4 regions of the Clavibacter zhangzhiyongii genome follow, and region 3 is predicted to be linked to each of the others. Evidence: predicted binding sites of a transcription regulator. Region 3 holds the regulator's gene; each other region holds the start of a gene.
The links. The regulator HrcA, encoded in region 3, represses chaperone genes, less so after heat shock. The targets are predictions, from matches to a motif close to TTNGCACTCGNNNNNNNCGAGTGCNAA.

Region 1 (5,703 bases), 1.0 Mb from region 3:
ATGCCACCCGTGGGGTCGCCGGCCGGGGCCGGGTTCTTCTCGGGCTTGTCGGCGACGACCGCCTCGGTCGTGAGGAACAGACCGGCGATGGACGCGGCGTTCAGCAGCGCCGAGCGCGTGACCTTCACCGGGTCGTTGATGCCCGCGGCGAGCATGTCGACGTACTCGCCCGTGGCGGCGTTGAGGCCGTGACCCGAGGGGAGGTTGCGGACGCGCTCGGCCACGACGCCGGGCTCGAGGCCCGCGTTGAGGGCGATCTGCTTGAGCGGAGCGTCGACCGCGACGCGGACGATGTTCGCGCCCGTCGCCTCGTCGCCCTCGAGCTGGAGCTTCTCGAACGCGAGCTTGCCGGCCTGGATGAGGGCGACGCCACCACCGGCGACGATGCCCTCCTCGACGGCTGCCTTCGCGTTGCGGACGGCGTCCTCGATGCGGTGCTTGCGCTCCTTGAGCTCGACCTCGGTCGCCGCGCCGGCCTTGATGACCGCCACGCCGCCCGCGAGCTTCGCGAGGCGCTCCTGGAGCTTCTCGCGGTCGTAGTCGCTGTCGGTGTTGGAGATCTCGTTGCGGATCTGCTGCACGCGGGCCGCGATCTCGGTGGCGTCGCCGCCGCCGTCGACGATCGTGGTCTCGTCCTTGGTGATGACGACCTTGCGGGCCGTGCCGAGCAGGTCGAGGGTGACGTTCTCGAGCTTGAGGCCGACCTCCTCGGCGATGACCTGGCCACCCGAGAGGATGGCGATGTCCTGCAGCTGCGCCTTGCGGCGGTCGCCGAAGCCGGGGGCCTTGACGGCGACCGACTTGAAGATGCCGCGGATCTTGTTCACGACGAGCGTGGCCAGGGCCTCGCCGTCGACGTCCTCGGCGATGATGAGGAGCTGCTTGCCCGACTGGATGACCTTGTCGACGATCGGCAGCAGGTCCTTGATGTTCGAGATCTTCGAGTTGACGATCAGGATGTACGCGTCCTCGAACACGGCCTCCTGGCGCTCGGGGTCGGTGACGAAGTACTGCGACAGGTAGCCCTTGTCGAAGCGCATGCCCTCGGTGAGCTCGAGCTCGGTGCCGAAGGTGTTCGACTCCTCGACGGTGACGACGCCCTCCTTGCCGACCTTGTCGATCGCCTCGGCGATGATGGCGCCGATGGTGGAGTCGCCGGCGGAGATGGACGCGGTGGCGGCGATCTCCTCCTTGGTCTCGATCTCCTTCGCGGCGGCCTTGAGCTCCTCCGTGACGGCCGCGACGGCCTTCTCGATGCCGCGCTTGAGGCTGATGGGGTCGGCGCCCGCGGCGACGTTGCGGAGGCCCTCGCGGACCAGCGCCTGGGCGAGGACGGTCGCGGTGGTGGTGCCGTCGCCGGCGACGTCGTCGGTCTTCTTGGCGACCTCCTTGACGAGCTCCGCGCCGATCTTCTCGAACGGGTCGTCGAGCTCGATCTCCTTGGCGATGGACACGCCGTCGTTCGTGATGGTGGGGGCGCCCCACTTCTTCTCCAGGACGACGTTGCGGCCACGCGGGCCGAGGGTCACGCGGACCGCGTCGGCCAGGATGTTCAGGCCGCGCTCGAGGCCGCGGCGGGCTTCTTCGTCAAAAGCGATGATCTTAGCCATGTGTATCTCTCGTCCCTCCCGGACGTCAGGAAAAAGGCAGTCGTCTAGCACTCCCCGTGAGGGAGTGCCAGGGACGATTCTGGCACTCGCCATGAGGGAGTGCAAGCGAGCCGCCCACAGGCGCGGCGGTCCGACGGGGAACGGCACGACGCCGCCGCCCGGTCGGGCGACGGCGTCGTGGACGGGCGGGGTCAGGCGAGCGTGACGTTCTCCGCCTGCAGCCCCTTGGACCCCTGGCCGATCTCGAACGCGACGCGCTGCCCCTCCTCGAGGACCTTGTAGCCGGACATCTCGATCGCCGAGTAGTGGACGAAGACGTCCTGCGGGGCGGTTCCCCCGTCGACCGGGTCCACGGTGATGAACCCGAACCCCTTCTCCCCGTTGAACCACTTCACGGTGCCGTTGGCCATGTGCTTCTCCATGTGCGACTGCGCGATGTCGGGAGCGCGGTGCCGCCACCCCCGGGTCGGCCGCGGAGCCCTGCATCGACCCCGCGCCACGCCCCCGTGGCGTACGGCGTGCAGCACCGGGTACGCGACGGGCGTGCGACCAGGCAGCACGATATCCAGGGCGGGCGATCACCGGTCCGGTTCGTCCACGGACGCGCCCCGGGCGGCGCGGAGGTCAGCCGCGAGCGGCGTAGTCGGATCCGAGCACCGCCGTGAGCCGCGGGGCCGTGGCGGCCGGCGTGCCCTCCGCGGGGCGGAACTGATCGGACTGCTGCACGTCGCCCACCCCCAGCGACGCGACGAGGCCGCGTGCGGCGCCCTCGTCCGCGTCGTCGTAGTAGTAGACGGTCGTGGCCGTGATGTCGGACGTGCTGGCGTTGACGCGCGATCCGACCTTCCAGCCGGCCTTCTCGAGGAGGGTCGACGCGCGGGCCGAGAGGCCGGAGGTCTTCGTGCCGTTGAGGACCGTCACGACCATGCCGGGGACCGTGGTCGGCGCGGCGGTCGGCGCCTCGACGGGAGCGGCCTCCTCGGAGGCGGCGTCGCTCGGCAGGATGTCGGTGAACGAGACGCGGTCGTCGATGACGAAGAGGCCGACGACCCCGAGGGCGACGAGCAGGCCCGTCGCGAGCGCCGCCCACGCGAAGGCGCGGAAGCGATGGTGGCGAGGGCGCGGCGCGCGGTGCGCGCCCACGCGGCTCAGGTCGCCGGGGACGTCGTCGAAGCGGTCGGGAGCGTGGGAGGGCATGGCGGTCTCGTGTCTCCTCGGTGGGGCGCGGGGTCAGCGCGCGGTCGGACGGTGCGGGAGACCGGAGGGCAGGGCGCGCGCCGCACGGGCGGCGGCGCGGGTCTCGCGGAGGCGCAGGAGGCGCCCCACGAGCAGGGGATCGTATGCGAGGGCCTCGCGCGTCTCGAGCAGGGCGCCGAGCAGCTGGTAGTAGCGCGTCGCCGAGAGGCCGAAGGCCTGGCGGATCGCCTCCTCCTTCGCGCCCGCGTGCCGGGTCCAGTCTCGCTCGAAGTCGAGGACGGCGCGGGCCCGCTCGTCGAGCTCGGCGGTCGCCTGCCGATCCGCCGCGGGGGCGGCGGCGGAGCGCGTCTCGCGGTGGTCCACGGCATGCTCCTTCCCCGACATCCCCCACATACTAGGTGCGGCTCGCTGGACGCCCGCGCACCATCACGGGGTGTCATGCGCCGGCGCCCGTCCACCGGCCGCGCCGCCCTCCCGCCCGTCGTCGCGCGGCCACGTCTTCCCCGTGTGGAGGAATCCGCGGGGCGTCCCGGCGGTTGCCCCAGGGAGGCGCGCTGGGACGCCGCCCCTAGGATCGACCAGCGAGAAAGGACCCGCACCATGGCCTACGAGATCGAGAAGACCGACGAGGAGTGGCGCCAGGAGCTCTCCCCCGAGGAGTACGCGGTGCTGCGCCAGCAGGCCACCGAGCGCCCCTGGACCGGCGAGCTGCTGGACGAGGAGCGCACCGGCGTCTACGGCTGCAAGGCCTGCGGCGCGGAGCTGTTCACGAGCGACACCAAGTTCGACTCCCACTGCGGATGGCCGAGCTTCTACGCGCCCAAGGAGAGCGACGCGGTCAAGCTGTACACGGACACGAGCCTCGGCATGAAGCGCGTCGAGGTCGTCTGCGCGCGATGCGGCTCGCACCTCGGCCATGTCTTCGACGACGCGCCGCAGACCCCCACCGGCGACCGGTTCTGCATGAACTCGGTCTCCATGTCGTTCCGCACCGCGGAGTGACCGACGTGCCGCGGCATCGGGCGGGCGGCGCCCCCGACCCGTCCGAGCCCGGCACGGCTCCCCGGGGCGGCCCGGTGCTCGCGGCGCTCCGCGGCCGGCGCTCCCGCTCCTCCGTGGGCGAGGGCGCACCGACGCACGAGGACCTCGTCCCGCTCGTCGAGGCCGCCTCGCGCCTCGCGGACCACGGCAGCCTCCGCCCGTGGCGCGTCATCGAGATCCGCGGCGCGGCCCGCGATCGGCTGGCCGCCGCGATGGACGAGGCCGCGGGCGATCCCGCATCCGGCAAGCACCGGAGGAAGACGCATCGCGCAAGCCTGCTGGTGGCCGTCGTCGCCTGCCGCGCCCCGAGCCGCAAGGTGCCGGACTGGGAGCAGGACGCCGTCGCGGCGGGCGTCGCGCACGCGCTCACGCTGCTCCTCGAGGAGCAGGGCTGGGGCGTCTTCTGGCGCACCGGCGGACTGACCCGGAGCGACGCCGTACGGCGGATGCACGACCTCGGCCCCGGCGAGGAGCTGCTCGGCTGGCTGTACGTCGGCGACGTCGAACCCGACGGCAAGGGCCCCCGCCCGACCGTCGACGGCGAGCGGATGATCACGCTCCTCGACTGAGCCGGCCACGGGACTCGAACCCGTAACCGCCGCATTACAAGTGCGGTGCGCTACCAATTGCGCCAGGCCGGCCGACGGGCCTCGCGGACCGTCGATCCATCATACGAGCCGCGCTACGGGGCGGTGGTCGGCTCCTCCGACGGAGCGGGCGTGGGCGTGGCCGTCGCGTCCTGGCCGGCGGCCTGGAGCACGAAGGCGGCGAAGGCCTTGGCGTCGTCGGGCTGCCCGGTGTACTGGCGATCGCCCACCACGATGACCGGCGCGCCCACGACCTTCTCGACGTTCGAGTCCGGGATCTCGCCGTCGAGCACGCGGTCGGTCGCGGCGTTGACCCACGACTGGAAGCGCTGGTCGGAGATGCACGACGCGACGTCGGACGACGAGGCGCCCGCCTTCCCGGCGAGCTCGGCGATGCGCTCGTCGCTGAGGCCCGTGCTCTGCTCGGCGGGCTGCTCCTGGAAGAGGGCGGAGTTGAAGGCCCAGAAGTCGTCCGGCGAGGAGTCGGCGACGCACGCGGCGGCGTTGGCCGCACGCAGCGAGTACGCCTGCGACTTGCTGGTGAGGATGGCGACGGGGTGGATCTCCACCGTGGCGGCGCCCGACTGCAGCCACCCCTCCATCTGCGCGCCGTTCGTGTCCTGGAACTCCTTGCACGCGGTGCAGAGGTAGTCGACGTAGACGCGGATGTGCGCCACGCCCTGGGCCTCGGTCTGGGTGGGGACCGGATCCTGCTCGGGGTCGAGGGCCTGCGTGGGCGCGGCCGCGAGGTCCTTGCCGATGAGGATGCCGTCGCTCGCCATGTTCTGGGGGCCGGGGCCGGCGGGCCGCGCGCCCTGCAGGACGACGAGGCCCACGACGACGACGACCGCGACGAGGGCGACCGCGATGCCGCCGCGGACGAGGCCGCGTGCCGCCACGTCGCGACGGCGCTGCTTCATCCTGTTGAGCCGCGCCTTCTCGCGCGCGGCCTCCCGGCGTCGTCGGTGACCGCCGTGCGGTTCGTGCGCGGGCGGCGTGCTGCTCATGGATCCTCGCTCCGGGGATGGGGGAGTCGGGCGCGGGCGGGCTCCCGGACGACCTCAGGACTCTAGGCGGCCAGTCTGGGAAAGCGCCAACGCGGCGGGCGCGGGTACGGCGCCCCCTCGACGATACAGGCCCGGGGCGCTGCTTCCCCAGGTGGGGAATGGCCGCCGATCCGCACCACGGCGGGCTTCCCGACCACGGGGCCCCGTGCAATACTCATCGGGTGGTCATCGTCGCCCACAGCGATGAGCCATGAGCATCAC
Region 2 (5,703 bases), 1.2 Mb from region 3:
CATGGCCGAGGGCCGCATCGTCGCCGAGGGACCGCCCTCGACGGTGATGAGCGACCCGGCCGTCATCGACGCCTACCTCGGCGCCCACCACGACACCGACCTCGGCACCCTCACGGGCCAGCGCGAGGTGGCGAAGGACATGGAGTCCGACCTCGTCAAGGACGAGATCGAGAAGGAAGCGGCAGAGAAGTGACGGTAGAGCGGGTCCTCCAGACCACCGACCTCCACGCGGGCTACCTGCCCGGGGTCAACATCCTCAACGGGTGCAACGTGCACGTCGACAAGGGCGAGCTCGTGGGCATCATCGGGCCGAACGGCGCCGGCAAGTCCACGCTGCTCAAGGCGATCTTCGGGCAGGTGAACGTGCGCGGCGGCAGCATCGAGCTGAACGGCCAGGACATCACCGGGCTCAAGGCCGACAAGCTCGTCTCGCGCGGCGTCGGCATGGTGCCGCAGAACAACAACGTGTTCCCCACGCTCACCATCGACGAGAACCTCCAGATGGGCGTGTACCAGAAGCCCCGCATGTACAAGGAGCGGCTGGCGTTCGTCACCGACCTGTTCCCGGAGCTCGGCAAGCGGCTCAAGCAGCGCGCCGGATCCCTCTCGGGCGGCGAGCGCCAGATGGTCGCCATGTCGCGCGCGCTCATGATGGACCCCACGGTGCTGCTCCTCGACGAGCCGTCCGCGGGCCTCTCCCCCGTGCGCCAGGACGAGACGTTCATCAACGTCGCGCAGATCAACCGCGCGGGCGTCTCCGTGATGATCGTGGAGCAGAACGCCCGACGCGCCCTGCAGATCTGCGACCGCGGCTACGTGCTCGACCAGGGCAAGGACGCGTACGAGGGCCGCGGGCGCGAGCTCATGAACGACCCGAAGGTCATCGAGCTGTACCTCGGCACGCTCGCGGCCGACCAGGAGAAGGCCAAGGCGGCGCCCCAGCCCTGATCCCGGTCCCGGCACCACCACGACGCGGCATCCCCTCGGGGGTGCCGCGTCGTCGTGCACGGGACGGAGCCGGTCCCGTGCGGCGTCCCCGCGGTGAGGGCGACGGCGGAGGAGCGAAGGCGTGACGGGCGGCGGAGGAGCCCCGTGGGGCGGCAGACGGCAGACGGCCCACCGCCCACCGCGCGCAGCCCACAGCCCACAGCCCACAGCCCACGAGCCTCCGCCCACGGCCCACGGTGCCCACCGTGCCCGCCCTGCCCGCCCCGCGCTCGTGGGATCCGCTGAGCGCCCGCCACCCGGATCCCCCGGGCACGCCGAAGGGCCCGGTCCATGCGGACCGGGCCCTCGGGCGTGCGTGGTGCGGGTGCTAGTCGAGCTTGCCGTAGACCTGCTCGGAGAAGGTGCGCGTGTTGCCCTCGCCGTACTTGTAGACGGAGACGTACGCCTCGGTCGGGTCGCCGTTCTCATCGAACGTGATCGGGCCGGAGAGGCCGTCGTAGTCGACGTCGGTGCCGTCGGCGATCAGCTTCGCGCAGTCGGCGAAGGTCTCGCACTTGGTGCCGCCCTCGGAGACCGACTGCAGGTTCTCCTTGAGGGTCGCGCCGTCGGTCGCCTTGCCCTGGAGCGCGGCGAGCGCGAGGAGCACGGTGCCGTCGTACGACTCGGCCGAGTAGCTGAAGACCGTGAGGGCGGGGTCGCCGTCCTCCTTGACCATGGCCTGCAGGCGGTCCTGGAAGTCGGACTTGGCCTCGACGCCGGGGTTCGTGAACTGCGCGCCCGCGATGTCGACGTTGGTGTCCTCCTCGGTGATGACGCCGTAGTTGCCGTCCGTGCCGTAGAGGTTGTTGAAGTCGAAGCCCTTGGACGCGAGCTGGTCGGCGATGGTCTTGATCTCGTCGAACGAGATGACGACCAGGGCGTCGGGGTTCGGGGCGAGCACCGAGGTGATGGCGCTGTTGAAGTCGGTTGCGGAGGGCTCGAAGACCTCCTCGGCCGCGATGCTCGCGCCGCCGGCCTCGAGCGTCTTCTTGATGTTCTCCTCGAGGCCCGTGCCGTAGGCGTCGTTCATGTAGAGGATCGAGACGTTGGTCTTGCCGTCCTGCAGGATCTTGTTGCCGAGGATGCGGCCCTGGAGCACGTCCGAGGGGGCGGTGCGCCAGAAGTAGCCGTCGTCCGCGTAGTCCGTGAAGTCGGGCGAGGTGTTCGCCGGCGAGAGCTGCACGACGCCGGCCTGCGTGACCTGGTCGATGAAGGTCTTCGAGACGCCGGAGGACGCGGCGCCGATGATGGCCGTGTTGCCGTCCGCGATGAGCGACGTGGCCGACTGGCTCGCGATGTCGGTCGTGGTGTCGCCCGAGTCCTTGTCCGTGGCGGTCACCGTGATGCCGGCCTTGGCGTCGTTGATGTCCTGCTCGGCGAGGTGCACGCCCGCGAACTCGGGCGGGCCGAGGACCGCGAGGGTGCCCGTCTGGGGGAGGATCGTGCCGACCTTGAGCTCGAGGCCGCCGTCGGCCGTCGTGCCCCCCGTGCTCCCGCCGCCGCCGGAGCAGCCGGCGAGGACGAGGGCGCCGGCCACCGCGACGGTGACGGCGCTGAGGGCGGTGCGGGCGGATCGTGAGCGGGAGGTCGAGACCCTGCCGAATGCGCTCATGGTGCTCCTTATGGATGTGTGTGGTGACGCTCGGGAATGTGGTGCATGAGGCACGCGAATGCGCGCCTCGCCTGGTGCGACCCTATGGCGCGGATGAGACGGGCACAATGCATCGGCATTTCCGTCGTGTAACGCGACCTGATCGTTACCATTCGCGGAATGCGCGACGGGATCCGCATCAGATCCCCCGGGCGACCGCCGGATCCCTCTGCGCGACCGGCAGGCGCGGAGCCGGGCGGCGCGCGTTCCGGAGCATGTCGATCGTGAGGAGGACGAGCGCCGCCCACACGATCGCGAATCCGGTCCAGCGCTCCGGGGGCATTGCCTCGTGCATCACGAACACCCCGAACGCGAACTGCAGCAGCGGCGCCAGGTACTGGGTGAGGCCGATCACGGACAGCGGCAGGCGGCCGGCCGCGAACCCGAAGAGGAGGAGCGGGCCGGCCGTCACGACGCCGGTGCTCACGAGCAGCAGCGTGTGCTCGAGGGAGACCGTGCCGATGGTGAGGCCGGCGCCCGCGCCCGTGATCACGAGCATGACGGTGGCCGCGGGCACGAGCCACGCGGTCTCGAGCGCGAGGCCGGACAGCGCGTCCGCTCCCCCGCTGACGCGCTTCTTCACGAGGCCGTAGAGGCCGAAGGACCCGGCGAGGGCCAGCGAGACCCACGGCAGCTGGCCGTAGCCGACGGCGATGACGGCCACCGCGACCGCGGACAGGCCGACGGCCGTCCACTGGAGCGGACGCAGGCGCTCGCGCAGGAGGATCACGCCGAGCAGCACCGTGACGATGGGGTTGATGAAGTAGCCGAGGGCGGTCTCGACGACGTGGCCGGAGAGCGTGCCGTAGACGTAGACGGTCCAGTTGACGAGGATCAGGTGGCCGGCGAGGCCCAGGCCGAACAGCAGGCGGGGCTGCCGGGCGATCGCGACGAGGCGCGGCCACCGACGCGTGAGCGTGATGACGAGCGCGCAGACGACGAGCGAGAACAGGATGCGCCAGCCGACGATCTCGAACGCGCCCGCAGGCACGAGCAGGAGGAAGAAGACGGGGAGGACGCCCCACAGCCCGTACGCGCCGACGGCGGCGATCAGGCCGGTGCGGGTCGAGGTCTCCGGGGCGGGGCGCGTCACCTCACGAGGCTAGCGCCGCGGCGGGCGCGCGGGACCCGGGTGCCGGGCGGGAGGCCGCGGCGCACGGGCCGCCCTGCGGACGCGATGCGGACGCGATGCCGGATGCGCGTGGACGCACGAGAGCCCGGCCGAACGGATCGGCCGGGCTCTCGGAGGTGCTGTGGTGCTGCGGCGCGGAGCGTCAGCGCTCGATGACGGCGAGCACGTCGCGCGCGGAGAGGACGAGGAGGTCCTGGCCGTCGTACTTGACCTCGGTTCCGCCGTACTTGGAGTAGATGACCTTGTCGCCCACGGCGACGTCGAGCGGGACGCGGTTGCCGTTGTCGTCGATGCGGCCGGGGCCCACGGCCACGACCTCGCCCTCCTGGGGCTTCTCCTTGGCGGTGTCGGGGATGACCAGACCAGACGCGGTGGTCTGCTCGGCTTCGACCTGCTGGATGACGATGCGATCCTCGAGCGGCTTGATGGAGACCGACACGGTTGACCTCTTCCTTCTCACTTACGGGACAAGACTGATTGGCAATCCCCCGGGGAGAGTGCCAGGTGAGATTCTACGGGCCGCGCTTGCACTCGCGCAACGCGAGTGCCAATCCGTGGGGAGGCGCCCCGGTACGGTGGGCGGATGGATCAGACCGACCTCCGCGAGGTGCTGTCGCTCGAGGGGCTCCGCCTGCTCGACTCCCTGCCCGAGCCCCGGCCGGGCGACGACATGGTGCGCGTCGTGAGCGCGCTGCGCGGCGAGGGCCACTCCCCCGCGCTCGTGAGCGCGGTGCTCACGCAGGCTCGCCTGCGTGCCCGCGCGCGCGTCAAGTTCGGCGACTTCGCCGAGCGCATGCTCTTCACCGAGGCCGGGCTCGAGCAGGCCACCCGGCTGGCGGTGGCGGCGCAGCACGCGGGCCGGTTCCAGCAGGCCGGCGTCGCGCACGTCGCCGACCTCGGCTGCGGCATCGGCGGGGACGCGATGGCGATGGCGGCCATCGGGATCCGCGTCACGGCCGTCGAGCGCGACGAGGTGACCGCGGCCGTCGCCGGCTGGAACCTCGCGCCGTTCCCCGAGGCGGAGGTCGAGCAGGGCACGGCCGAGGCGTTCGACGCCGGGCGCGTGGACGGCATCTACCTGGACCCCGCGCGACGCACCGACGGGCACGCGTCGACCCGGCGCATCTCCGACCCGGAGGCCTACTCCCCCACGCTCTCCGCGGCGTTCGCGCTCGCGGCTGGCCGGGCGGCCGGGATCAAGCTCGGGCCGGGCCTCGACCGCGACCTCATCCCCGCGGACGCCGAGGCGCAGTGGGTGTCGGTCGACGGGCAGGCCGTCGAGATGGGCCTGTGGTTCGGGCCCACCCGGCGCGACGGCGTGGGGCGGGCCGCTCTCGTGATCAGCGGCGGATCCTCCGCGGAGCTGACCTCCGCGGCCGACAGCGAGGACGCGGAGCTCGGCGAGCTGGGCGCGCACCTGTACGAGCCGGACGGCGCGGTCATCCGCGCGCGGCTCATCGGCGACGTCGCGCGGTCGCTCGACGGGCGCATGGTCGGCGAGGGCATCGCGTGGATCACGTCCGACCGCGAGGAGGCGACGCCCTTCGCGCGCGGGTTCCGCGTGCGCGAGGTGCTGCCGCTCGACGAGCAGCGGCTGAAGCGCGAGCTGCGGGCGCGCGGCATCGGCACGCTGGAGATCAAGAAGCGCGGCGTCGACGTGGATCCGGCCCGGCTGCGCACGCGGCTGCAGCTGAAGGGCGAGGGCTCGGCGACGCTCATCGCGACGCGCGTCGGCGGCCGGCGGGTGGCGATCCTCGCGGACCGGCACGCGGTCGACGCGGGCTGAGGCCGTCGGGGCCCGCGCGGCCCCGGACGCGACGACGCGGCCGCCCCCGAGGGGACGGCCGCGTCATCGTGGTGCGGGTCGAGCTACTGCGTGGTGTAGCCCTGCTCCTGCAGCGCGGCCAGCGCGATGAAGCCGACGATGGCGAGG
Region 3 (5,703 bases):
CCGCGTGCAGCGACGCCGGCAGCCCGTAGAGGTCGAGCGTCTCCCAGATGATCTGGCCGTCCGTCTTGCCGTGCGCGTGCACCGTGCGGTCCTCGAGCGCCTCGCCCGCGGCGAGCTCGATCGCGCGGTGGTACATGCCGCCGGCGCGCGGGCCGTTGAGCAGGAGCGTGCCGTCGACGTCCCAGAGGACGTGCAGGGGCCGGGGCGAGGGGGCGTCGGTCATGCCCCCATCCTGCCGGAGCCGCCCGTGCGGGCCGCACCGACCGACCCGCACCGCCCCCGCCGGACGGGAGCGCCTCCCGGCCGGGGGATGATGGACGGATGCCGTCCGCCCTGCCCCTCGCCGATCCCGCCCCCGCCGACGGGCTGCTGCCGGCCTCCGCGTCCGACGGCGCCGGGTCCCGCGCGTTCGGCGTCTACCTGCACGTCCCGTTCTGCCGCGTGCGCTGCGGCTACTGCGACTTCAACACCTACACGGCGCCCGAGCTGCGCGGCGTGCGGCAGTCCGACTACGCGTCCCAGGCCGTGCAGGAGGTGCGCTTCGCCGGATCCGCGCTGCAGGACTCGGGAGTGCCCGCGCGCCCCGCGTCCACCGTCTTCCTCGGCGGCGGCACGCCCACGCTCCTGCCGGTCGAGGACCTCGTCCGGATGCTCGACGCGGTGCGCGACACGTGGGGCATCGCCGACGGCGCCGAGGTCACGACCGAGGCGAACCCCGACAGCGTCGACGACGCCTACCTCGCCGCCCTCGCCGCGGGCGGCTTCACGCGCGTGTCCTTCGGCATGCAGTCCGCCGTCCCGCGCGTGCTCGCGACCCTCGAGCGCACGCACGACCCCGCGCGCATCGCGCCCGTCGTCCGGGGTGCCCGGGCCGCCGGCCTCGAGGTGAGCCTCGACCTCATCTACGGCACGCCGGGGGAGACCATCGACGACTGGCGCGCCTCGCTGGAGCAGGCGATCGCGCAGGAGCCCGACCACCTCTCCGCCTACGCGCTCATCGTCGAGCCCGGCACGAAGCTCGCGCGGCAGATCCGCCGCGGCGAGGTGCCCGAGCCCGACGAGGACCTCCAGGCCGACATGTACGAGCTCGCCGACCGGATGCTCGGCGAGGCCGGCTACGAGTGGTACGAGGTGAGCAACTGGGCGCGCGGCGGTCGCCGCAGCCGCCACAACCTCGCCTACTGGCAGGGCCACGACTGGTGGGGCGTCGGACCGGGCGCGCACAGCCACGTCGGCGGCGTGCGCTGGTGGAACGTCAAGCACCCGGCCGCGTACGCCGACCGCGTGCTCGCCGGGGCGTCCCCGGGCGCGGGCCGCGAGACGCTCGACGACGCGACGCGCGAGGTGGAGCGCGTGCTGCTCGGCGCGCGCATCCGCGACGGGCTCGCGATCCCGACGCTCACCGCGGAGGGCCGCCGACAGGTGGCGGGGCTCATCGCGGACGGGCTCGTGGATCCGCGCGCCGCGCTCGCGGGCACGCTCGTCCTGACCCTGCAGGGGCGCCTGCTCGCCGACGCGGTCGTGCGGCGGCTGCTCGAGGACTGAACGCCGCCCGCGGGACGTCAGAGGACGACGGCGCCCACGTCGTCGCCGGCCTCGCGCTCGAGGTCGCTGCGCTCGACGCAGAACTCGTTGCCCTCGGGATCCGCGAGCACGACCCAGCCGCTGCCGTCGGCGTCGCGCCGGTCGGCCACGAGCGCCGCGCCGAGCGCGAGCACGCGCTCGACCTCCTCGTCGCGCGTCCGGTCGTCGGGCGCGAGGTCGAGGTGGACGCGGTTCTTCGCGGCCTTCGGGGCGTCGGAGCGCTGCAGGATGATGCCGAGCCCCGAGACCGGGTCGCCCAGCCACGCGGCGTCGTCGCCGGGCCGGTTCGGCTCGTCGGGGTCCTCCTCGAAGCCGGTGACGCCCGCCCAGAAGAGGGACAGCGCGTGCGGGTCGCGGCAGTCGATGGCGACGTGCCGGATCCTCGCGCTCATGGTCGACCGCCTACTTGATCCACCGGATGTTGAGCGGGTAGCGGTACGGCCGGCCGCTCTGCACGCGCGCGCCGCCGATGATCGCGAACACGATGTTGACGACGACCACGGCGAAGATCACGAGGCCGAGGAGCAGGTTGAGCAGGATCCCGAGGAACGGGATGACGATGAAGACGGCCTGCAGCACGTTGAGGATGACGAGCGCACCGGCGACGTTGATCGTCCAGTTCGTCGCCTCCTTGCCCTCCTGGTCGGTGAAGCGGCCGCGCTCGCGGAACACGAGCCAGACGATGAACGACGGGACGATGAGGATCGCGAGGAAGTGCGTCAGCGACGCCCACAGGCGGTCCTCGCTCGGCGTCAGCGGGGCCGGGGCGCCGTAGGGGTGGGAGTCGGGTGCGGACATCGCGGTGCCTCTCGGTGCGCGGCCGTCGCCGGGTGCCGGCGGACCGCGGTGGATCGTGGGTGGGCCGGGCGTCGCCGGGCCGTCCCACGCTACCGCCGTCGACGCGCGACCGGCAATGCCGACCGGGCCCGGACGCGCGGTACGATTGGCAGTCAGCGACGGTGAGTGCCAGGAGGGAGCGCCATGGTCTCGGAACGCGGACTCGACGTCCTCCGGGTGATCGTGCAGGACTACGTGTCCAGCCGCGAGCCCGTGGGGTCCAAGTCCATCGTCGAGCGCCACGCGTTCGGCGTCTCGGCGGCCACCATCCGCAACGACATGGCCCTCCTCGAGGAGGAGGAGCTGATCGCGGCGCCGCACACCTCGTCGGGCCGCGTGCCCACGGACAAGGGCTACCGCCTCTTCGTCGACCAGCTGGCCGACGTCCGCCCCCTCACCTCGGCGCAGCGCCAGGCCATCCACGTGTTCCTCGGGGAGTCCGTCGACCTCGACGACGTGCTCGCCCGCACCGTGCGCCTCCTCGCGCAGCTCACCAACCAGGTCGCGCTCGTGCAGTACCCGTCGCTCGCGACGAGCCACGTGAAGCACGTCGAGCTCGTGCCGCTGTCGACCACGCGCGTCCTCACGGTGCTCATCACCGACACGGGTCGCGTGGAGCAGCGCGTCGTCGAGCTGGCGGGGGATCCGGACGACGCGTTCCTCGCCCGCATGCGCACGCGCATCAACCAGGTCGTCGGCGGCCTCGGGCTCGCGGAGGCGGCGACGCGGCTCGAGACGCTGTCCGACGAGGTCGAGCCCGACCAGCGCCAGGCCGCCTCCGCCCTCGCCGGCACGCTCGTCGAGCAGGTGCTGGCGAACCGGCAGGAGCGGCTGCTGCTCGCCGGATCCGCGAACCTCGCCCGCACCGAGCGCGACTTCCCCGGCAGCATCTCGCCCGTCCTCGAGGCCATCGAGGAGCAGGTGGTGCTGCTGCGGCTGCTCGGCGAGATGGAGGCCGATCAGCACGGCGTCTCGGTGAGCATCGGCCGGGAGAACGCCCCGTTCGGCCTCGGCGAGACGAGCGTGCTCACCAGCGGCTACAGCTCGTCCGGCGGCGTGCTCGCGCGCCTCGGCGTGCTGGGGCCGACCCGCATGGACTACTCCACCAACATGGCGTCGGTGCGCGCGGTCGCGCGCTACCTCTCGCGCCTGCTCGAGGAGCGGTGACGGCCCCGCGCCGGCGCACCGCCCCTGTTCCCCACGACCATCACCACCGAAGGGCCCGACGTGGCTGACCACTACGAAGTACTCGGCGTGAGCCGCGAGGCGACGCCAGAGGAGATCAAGAAGGCGTACCGCAAGCAGGCGCGCCAGCTCCACCCGGACGTCAACGACGCCCCCGACGCGGCCGAGCGCTTCAAGCTCGTGACGCACGCGTACGACGTGCTCTCCGACCCGCAGCAGCGCCAGCAGTACGACCTCGGCCCGCAGGCCGGGTTCGGCGGCCAGGGCGGGCAGGGGTTCGGCGGCTTCGGCGACATCTTCGAGACGTTCTTCGGCGGCCAGCAGGGCGGCGGCGGGCGCGGTCCGCGCTCGCGCCAGGAGCGCGGCCAGGACGCGCTGCTCCGCGTCGAGGTCGAGCTCGAGGAGGTCATCTTCGGGGTGCACCGCGACCTCGAGATCGACACGGCCGTCGTGTGCGACACGTGCCACGGATCCTGCGCGCAGCCCGGCACGAGCGCCGTCACGTGCGACATCTGCCGCGGCTCCGGCAGCATCCAGCGCCAGGTGCGCTCGCTCCTCGGCAACGTCATGACGTCGAGCCCCTGCGGCACCTGCCGCGGCTACGGCACCGTCATCCCGCACCCGTGCCCCACGTGCGCCGGCCAGGGCCGCGTGCGCGCGCGCCGCACGGTGCCGGTCGACATCCCGGCCGGCGTCGACACGGGGCTCCGCCTCCAGATGCCGGGCTCCGGCGAGGTCGGCCCCGCGGGCGGCCCGAACGGCGACCTCTACCTCGAGATCAAGGTGGCGCACCACGACGTCTTCAGCCGCAACGGCGACGACCTGCTCGCGACCGTCGAGGTGAGCATGGTCGACGCGATCCTCGGCAGCGACGCGCACATCGAGGCGCTCGACGGCGACGTCGACCTCGAGCTCCGCCCCGGCATCCAGAGCGCCGAGATCATCACGGTGCGCGGGCGCGGCGTCACGAAGCTCCGGGGCTCCGGCCGCGGCGACCTGAAGATCGGCATCCAGGTGGTCACCCCGCAGAAGCTCGACCACAGGGAGCGCGACCTCATCCAGCAGTTCGCGAAGCGCAACAAGGCGCCGGCCCCGCACCTCGCGCACTTCCAGCAGGGCCTGTTCCAGAAGCTCCGCGACCGCTTCCTCAACGTCTGACCGTGGCGCACTTCTACCTCGCCGACGACATGGGCGCGAGCGGCCTCGCGGTCGACCGCGTCATCGTGCTCACCGGGCAGGAGGCGCGGCACGCCGTGACCGTGAGCCGCGTGCGCGCGGGGGAGGCGCTCCTCGTCGGCGACGGGCGCGGCACCGTCGCGTCGTGCACCGTGACGTCGGCGGACGCCCAGCGCCTGGAGCTCCGCGTCGGATCGGTCGAGGCGCACCCGGAGCCGTCGCCGCGCGTGGTCCTCGTGCAGGCGCTCGCCAAGGGCGACCGCGACGAGCTGGCCGTGCAGGCCGCGACCGAGCTGGGCGTCGACGCCGTGATCCCGTGGCAGGCACAGCGCTCCGTCTCCCGCTGGGAGGGCGCCAAGGTCGCCAAGGGGCGGGAGCGGTGGCGCGCGATCGTGCGCGAGGCCGTCAAGCAGTCCATCCGGCCGCGCGTGCCCGAGGTGGAGGAGCTCGCCACCACCGAGGACCTCGTGCGCCTCGCCGCCACCGCGCGCGTGCTCGTGCTCGACCCGACCGCCGAGGCTCGGCTGTCGCGGCTCGACCTGACCGTGCCGGGCGACGGGTCGGCGACGGACGTGCTGCTCGTCGTCGGGCCCGAGGGCGGCATCAGCCCGGCCGAGGTCGAGGCGCTCCGGGACGCCGGCGCCGTGCCCGTGGCGCTCGGCTCCGGGATCCTCCGCACGTCCACCGCCGGGCCCGCGGGGCTGGCGCTCGTCAACGCCGCCCTCGGACGCTGGTGACGTCGCGGGTCCCGCGTAGGCTGGGCGCATGAGCGACACCCGAGAGCCCACCGTCTTCGAGCGCATCGTCGCCCGTGAGATCCCGGCCCAGATCGTCGCGGAGACCGACCGCGTCATCGCCTTCGAGGACATCGCCCCCAAGGCGCCCGTGCACGTGCTCGTGGTGCCCAAGACGGCCGCGCAT
Region 4 (5,703 bases), 650 kb from region 3:
TCCTCAGCGTCGTCGACCGCGACGACGCCCTCCTCCCGCACACCCCTCCGACGGACGGACATCCGATGACCCTGACCCACGACCCCGCGACCGACCACGACCGCGACCGCGATCGTCTCGCCGACCGGCTCCGCCCCGCCGGCGCCGAGCACGCCACGGCCGCCACGCCCGCGGTCGCCGCATCCGCCGCCGCCGAGCCCGACCCCCGGGTCCACCGTGCCGACCACCTCCGGCCCGACGCCTGGGCCGCCGCCACCCGCCACCTCGTGCGGAAGGCGCTCGCCGAGTTCGCGCACGAGCTGCTCATCGAGCCCGAGCGCGTGGATCCGCCGCGGGCGCCCGGCGAGCCCCGGATCCCGCACGACCCGCGGAGCTGGGCCCGGTTCCGCGTCGCCAGCGCCGACGGCCGGAGTGCGTACGCCTACCGCGCCCGCATCCTCGAGCTCGACCACTGGGACGTCGACGAGGCGAGCATCCGCCGCACGGTCGACGGGGAGCCCGCGGCGCTCGACGCCGTCGACCTCGTGCTCGACCTCCGCGACCGGCTCGGCATCACCGACGAGGTCCTGCCCGTCTACCTCGACGAGATCCAGAGCACGCTCTCCGCCGCCGCGTTCTCGCGCCTGCGCGACGTGCCCGACGCGCGCGGCCTCCTCACCGCGTCCTACGCCGAGGTGGAGTCGACGATGGACGAGGGCCACCCCTGCTTCGTCGCGACCAACGGCCGCATCGGCTTCGACCTCGACGACCACGACCGGTACGCGCCCGAGGCGGGGGAGGACGTGCGGATCCTGTGGCTCGCCGTGCACGAGCGCCTCGCGCACTTCGCCGGCGTCGAGGGCCTCGACCGGGAGGCGTTCCTCGACGCGGAGCTCGGCCTCATCGTCCGCGACCGGTTCCGCGCCCGCATGGCCGATCTCGGCGTCGACCCGGCGGATCGCGTGCTCGTGCCGGTGCACCCCTGGCAGTGGGAGAACGTCGTGACGGTGACCTTCGCCGGTCTCGTCGCCACCCGCGACATCGTGCTCCTCGGCACGGGCGACGACGAGTACGGCGCCCAGCAGTCCATCCGCACCTGGGCCAACCGCACGAGCCCGGAGCGGTGCTACGTGAAGACCTCGCTCTCGATCCTCAACATGGGGTTCACGCGCGGGCTGTCCCCGGCCTACATGGCCGTGACCCCGGCCATCAACGACTGGGTGCACGCGCTCGTCGAGGGCGACGCGGAGTTCGCGCGGCTCGGGTTCGGGATCCTCCGCGAGGTCGCGTCCGTCGGCGTCCGGGACGCCCGCGTCGACTCCGCCCTGCCGCCCGGGCACCCCCACGGGAAGATGCTGTCCGCGCTCTGGCGGGAGTCGCCCGTGCCGGGCCTCGCGGAGGGCGAGCGGCTGATGAGCATGACGAGCCTGCTCCACGTCGACGCGCAGGGGGCGAGCGTGCTGGGCGCGCTCATCGACGCGTCCGGGATCGGCGCGGCCGCGTGGATCCGCCGCTGGCTCGACGCGTACCTCGTGCCCCTCGCGCACGCGCTCCTCGCGCACGACCTCGCGTTCATGCCGCACGGCGAGAACGTGATCCTCGTCCTGCGCGACCACGTCGTCGTCCGCGTGCTGATGAAGGACATCGCCGAGGAGGTCGCCCTCTTCGACATGGAGCGCGAGCTGCCGGATGACGTGCGGCGGATCCGTCTCGACTTCCCCGAGGACGAGCGCACCCTCACGGTCTTCACCGACGTGATGGACGGCTTCCTCCGCTTCGCCGCGGCGCTCGTCGAGGACCGCGACGACCTCCGCCCCGACGGCCTGTGGCGCGTGGCGGCGGAGGCGCTCGCCGACCACGAGCGCGCCCACCCGGAGCTCGCCGAGGCCATCGCCCGCTTCGACCTGTTCACGCCGTCGTTCGACCGCTCGTGCCTCAACCGGCTGCAGCTGCGCGACAACCGGCGCATGGTCGACCTGCAGGCGCCGGTGATGCAGGTCCACGGGTCGCTGCGCAACCCGCTCGCGATCCACCGGGGTCTGCGGCCGCGCATCGGCTGACGCGACGGGCCGGCCGGGTGCGCGCCCGGACGTGCGAGGAGCCGCCGCCCGCTGGTGCGGACGACGGCTCCTCGTCGTGGCGGCGCCGCGCGGGCGCCCGGTGGATCAGCTCGCGCTCGCGCCCTGCTCCACCGTCAGCGTGCGGCCCTCCTGGCCCTGCGGCTCGTCGGACGTGACCGCGATCTTGCGCGGCTTCGCCCGCTCGCTCACCGGGATGGTGACGCTCAGCACGCCGTTGGCGTAGTGCGCCGAGATGCGCTCGGTGTCGATGCCCTGGCCGAGCGTCAGCTGGCGGAGGAACGTGCCGGCGACGCGCTCGCGCGTGAGCCAGCGGACGTTCTGATCGCCGGCGAGGGTGCGCTCGGCGCGGATGGTCAGCAGCTGGCCGTCCACGTCGATGTCGACCGAGCCCGGGTCGATGCCCGGGAGGTCGGCGGCCAGCACGTAGGTGTCGCCCTCGCGGTGCAGGTCGATGGGCATCGGCCGGTTCGCCTGGCGGGTCTCGGCCAGGGCGCCCATGGCGCGGTCCAGCTCGCGGAACGGATCGAAGGTCATGTTCATGCTCGACTCCTCTGATGATCTGTGGGGTTGAGCCCCCTCGGCTCAACTACGTCGAGATTAGCACTCGGGGCAGGCGAGTGCCAAGCCGTTCGCCGAGGGCGAATGTCGGCCTGACCACCTCTTCAAGCGCGTCGGCGGAGGTCGCGCTCCATGCGGCCGATGAGGGTCCAGACGGCGCGCGAGAGGTCCGGGTGCTCCAGCGCGATCCCGCGCAGCAGCCGGTACTCGAAGCGCGCGACGACTCCCGGCGCGGTCGACGGGTGCCGCACGCGGGCGAGCTCCTCCGCCATCCCGTCGGCCTCGAGCGCGTCCTGGCGGAGGGTCGCCACCACGTGCTCGTCCACGGTCGGCAGCTGCGGGATGACCTCCCATGGGTCGTCGCCGTTCCGGCAGCGGTGCTCGATCACGGCGTCCAGCTCGTCGCGGGCCTCCTGGCGCAGCACCTCGAGGCTGGCGGGGAAGCGGGCGTGCACGGGCGGATCCTCTCGGGCGGCGGGCCGCTCGGCGGCGGACCCCTTCACGCTACGTCATGCCCCCGGCAGCGCCGGACGGGTGGCAGGATGCCGTCGGTAGCCTGGAGGACCGCGACCCAGGAGGATCCATGTCCGACACCGCCCGCCCCGTCGCCCTCGTCACGGGGGCCACCCGCGGCATCGGCCGCGCCGTCGCCCAGGACCTCGGCCGCACCCATCGCGTCATCGTGCACGGCCGTGACCGCGACGCCGTGGACGCCCTCGCCGCCGCGCTGCCGGACGCCGTCGGCTGGGCCGCCGACCTCGCCGCGGGCGGCCTCGCCGACCTCGTGCCCGACCTCGACCGCCTCGACGTGCTCGTGCACTCGGCCGGCGTGATCGGCGGCGACGCCGTCGACCGGACGCCCGTCGAGGAGTGGCGCCGCGTGTTCGAGGTCAACGTCTTCGCGGTCGCCGATGTCACCCGCGCGCTCCTGCCCGCGCTCCGGGCAGCCGGCGGGCAGGTCGTGCTCGTCAACTCCGGATCCGGCTTCACGGCGAACCCCACGGGCGGCGTCTACGCGGGATCCAAGTTCGCCCTGCGCGCCCTCGGCGACGCCCTCCGCGAGGAGGAGCGCCCGCACGGCGTGCGCGTCTCGAGCGTGCACCCGGGCCGCGTCGCGACCGACATGCAGCGCGAGCTCCGCGCCAAGGAGGGCGGCGAGTACGACGAGACGCGGTACCTCGAGCCGGCGTCCGTCGCGCGCGCCGTGCGGCTCGTCGTCGACCAGACGCGCGACGGCACGGTCGAGTCGGTGTCGCTGCGGCCGTTCGGGGGCTGAGCCGTCGGGTCGCGGCTCAGCGCCCGCGGAACGTCGCCCGGATGTCGTCCACCAGCGGCCCCGGCTGCTCGAGCAGCGCGAAGTGCCCGCCGCGCTCGACCTCGTGGAAGAGCACGAGGTCCGCGTACCGGCGCTCCGCCCAGCGGCGCGAGCGGCGCACGTACTCGCCCGGCATGATGCTGAGGCCCGTCGGCACCGTGATCGGCTCGTCGACCGTGCCGGGCGTCGCCCAGCCGACCTGCGCCGACTCCCAGTAGAAGCGCGCCGCGGAGGCCGCCGTGCCGGGCAGCCAGTACAGCATCACGTCGTCGAGGATCTCGTCGAGCGGGAAGAGCGCCTCGGCGTCGCCGTGCTCGTCGTGGGATCCGCCGACGTCCTGGAACATGGCGTGGATCCACGCGGCGAGTCCCGCGGGGGAGTCCTGGAGCGCGTAGCCGACGGTCTGCGGCCGGGTCGACATCATCTGCGAGTAGCCGGACAGCTGCTGCCGGTAGTGCCCGGTCTCCGCCATCATCCGCCGCTCCTCGTCGGTGGCGTCGCGCATCTCGTCGTCCGTCGGCATGAAGGTCGCCATGTTGAGGTGGATCCCGCGGAGCCCGATGCCCTCCCGGGCCTCGAGCGCCGCGAGCTCGGACGTGACGGTCGCGCCGAGGTCGCCGCCCTGCGCGTACCAGGCCTCGTAGCCGAGCCGGCGCATGAGCTCGGCCCACGCGCGGGCGGTGCGGCGCGCGCCCCAGCCGGTGCCGGTCGGCTTCCCGGAGAAGCCGAAGCCGGGGAGGCTCGGGAGGACGACGTGGAAGGCGTCCTCCGCGGATCCGCCGTGCGCGACCGGATCGGTGAGGGGCCCGACCGCGTGCCGGAACTCCAGCACCGAGCCCGGCCAGCCGTGCGTGAGGATCAGCGGGCGCGCGCCCGGCTCGGGGGAGCGGACGTGCAGGAAGTGGATCCCCAGCCCGTCGATCTCGGTCGTGTGCTGCCCCCACCCGTTGAGGAGCTCCTCGGTGCGGCGCCAGTCGTATCCGTCGACCCAGCGGTCGACGAGCCGCCGCATGCGCGCGAGCTGCGGTCCCTGCGAGGTGTCGTCGACGGTCTCGGGCTCGGGCCAGCGCGTGGCGAGGAGGCGGCGGCGGAGGTCGTCGAGGTCGGCCTCGGGGACGTCGAGGCGGAAGGGGGTGATGGCGGGCATGCGCGGCTCCGATCGGGTCGTGGGGCGCAGCCGATGCCTGCGCTAAGAGATGATCTTCGCACAAGACGATAAAAGTCGGATACGATCTCGGCATGACCTCCTCCGCCGTGACCCGCGCCCACGACCGCGTCGACCCCGACGAGGACGCCTCCGGCATCGACTGGGGCTCCGGCGGCATCGAGACGCAGTTCGGCTGGTCCATCCAGGCCGTCTACCAGGGCTTCGCGCGCACCGCGCAGACCGCCGTGGCCGACGTGCCGGGCGGCCCGCGCGGGTACCAGGTGCTCGTCGCGATCACCACGGAGGAGCCGTCGTCGCAGCTCGCGCTGGCGCAGCGCCTCGGCATCGACAAGACGCAGATGACCTACGTGATCGACGCGCTCGCCGAGGGCGGGCACGTCGAGCGGCAGCCGCACCCGCGCGACCGGCGGATCCGCCAGGTCCTCCCGACCGATGCCGGGCGCGCCCTCCTGGCCACGGCCCGCGTCGCGCTCGGCGAGGTGGAGGACGCCCTGATGCGCGACCTCGCGCCCGACGAGCGCACCGCCCTCCGGCGCCTCCTCGCCCGCGTCGCGCTCGGCATCGGCGAGGCCCCCGACGCGGCGTCCGCCGCCGCGACCTCC

Region 1: the regulator HrcA is predicted to act here: its motif matches at 1,655-1,681, upstream of groL (chaperonin GroEL).
Region 2: the regulator HrcA is predicted to act here: its motif matches at 4,295-4,321, upstream of groES (co-chaperone GroES).
Region 4: the regulator HrcA is predicted to act here: its motif matches at 2,658-2,684, upstream of H9X71_RS10520 (Hsp20/alpha crystallin family protein).

The regions. Positions count from the first base shown of each region.
Region 1 is NZ_CP061274.1:2,613,106-2,618,808, forward strand. It holds gene groL (chaperonin GroEL) at 1-1,610, opposite strand, end outside; gene H9X71_RS12330 (cold-shock protein) at 1,802-2,020, opposite strand; gene H9X71_RS12335 (LytR C-terminal domain-containing protein) at 2,235-2,807, opposite strand; gene H9X71_RS12340 (DUF3263 domain-containing protein) at 2,841-3,170, opposite strand; gene msrB (peptide-methionine (R)-S-oxide reductase MsrB) at 3,408-3,809, shown strand; gene H9X71_RS12350 (nitroreductase family protein) at 3,815-4,417, shown strand; tRNA gene H9X71_RS12355 (tRNA-Thr) at 4,417-4,489, opposite strand; gene H9X71_RS12360 (DsbA family protein) at 4,531-5,442, opposite strand.
Region 2 is NZ_CP061274.1:2,718,810-2,724,512, forward strand. It holds gene H9X71_RS12780 (ABC transporter ATP-binding protein) at 1-193, shown strand, start outside; gene H9X71_RS12785 (ABC transporter ATP-binding protein) at 190-948, shown strand; gene H9X71_RS12790 (ABC transporter substrate-binding protein) at 1,316-2,599, opposite strand; gene rarD (EamA family transporter RarD) at 2,778-3,731, opposite strand; gene groES (co-chaperone GroES) at 3,913-4,209, opposite strand; gene H9X71_RS12805 (THUMP-like domain-containing protein) at 4,354-5,556, shown strand; gene H9X71_RS12810 (DUF4190 domain-containing protein) at 5,640-5,703, opposite strand, start outside.
Region 3 is NZ_CP061274.1:1,567,225-1,572,927, forward strand. It holds gene H9X71_RS07460 (HAD family hydrolase) at 1-223, opposite strand, end outside; gene hemW (radical SAM family heme chaperone HemW) at 322-1,545, shown strand; gene H9X71_RS07470 (VOC family protein) at 1,563-1,976, opposite strand; gene H9X71_RS07475 (DUF4870 domain-containing protein) at 1,987-2,382, opposite strand; gene hrcA (heat-inducible transcriptional repressor HrcA) at 2,566-3,588, shown strand; gene dnaJ (molecular chaperone DnaJ) at 3,649-4,764, shown strand; gene H9X71_RS07490 (16S rRNA (uracil(1498)-N(3))-methyltransferase) at 4,767-5,519, shown strand; gene H9X71_RS07495 (histidine triad nucleotide-binding protein) at 5,548-5,703, shown strand, end outside.
Region 4 is NZ_CP061274.1:2,212,957-2,218,659, reverse strand. It holds gene H9X71_RS10525 (GNAT family N-acetyltransferase) at 1-2,039, shown strand, start outside; gene H9X71_RS10520 (Hsp20/alpha crystallin family protein) at 2,145-2,600, opposite strand; gene H9X71_RS10515 (hypothetical protein) at 2,723-3,073, opposite strand; gene H9X71_RS10510 (SDR family oxidoreductase) at 3,202-3,894, shown strand; gene H9X71_RS10505 (epoxide hydrolase family protein) at 3,911-5,080, opposite strand; gene H9X71_RS10500 (MarR family winged helix-turn-helix transcriptional regulator) at 5,173-5,703, shown strand, end outside.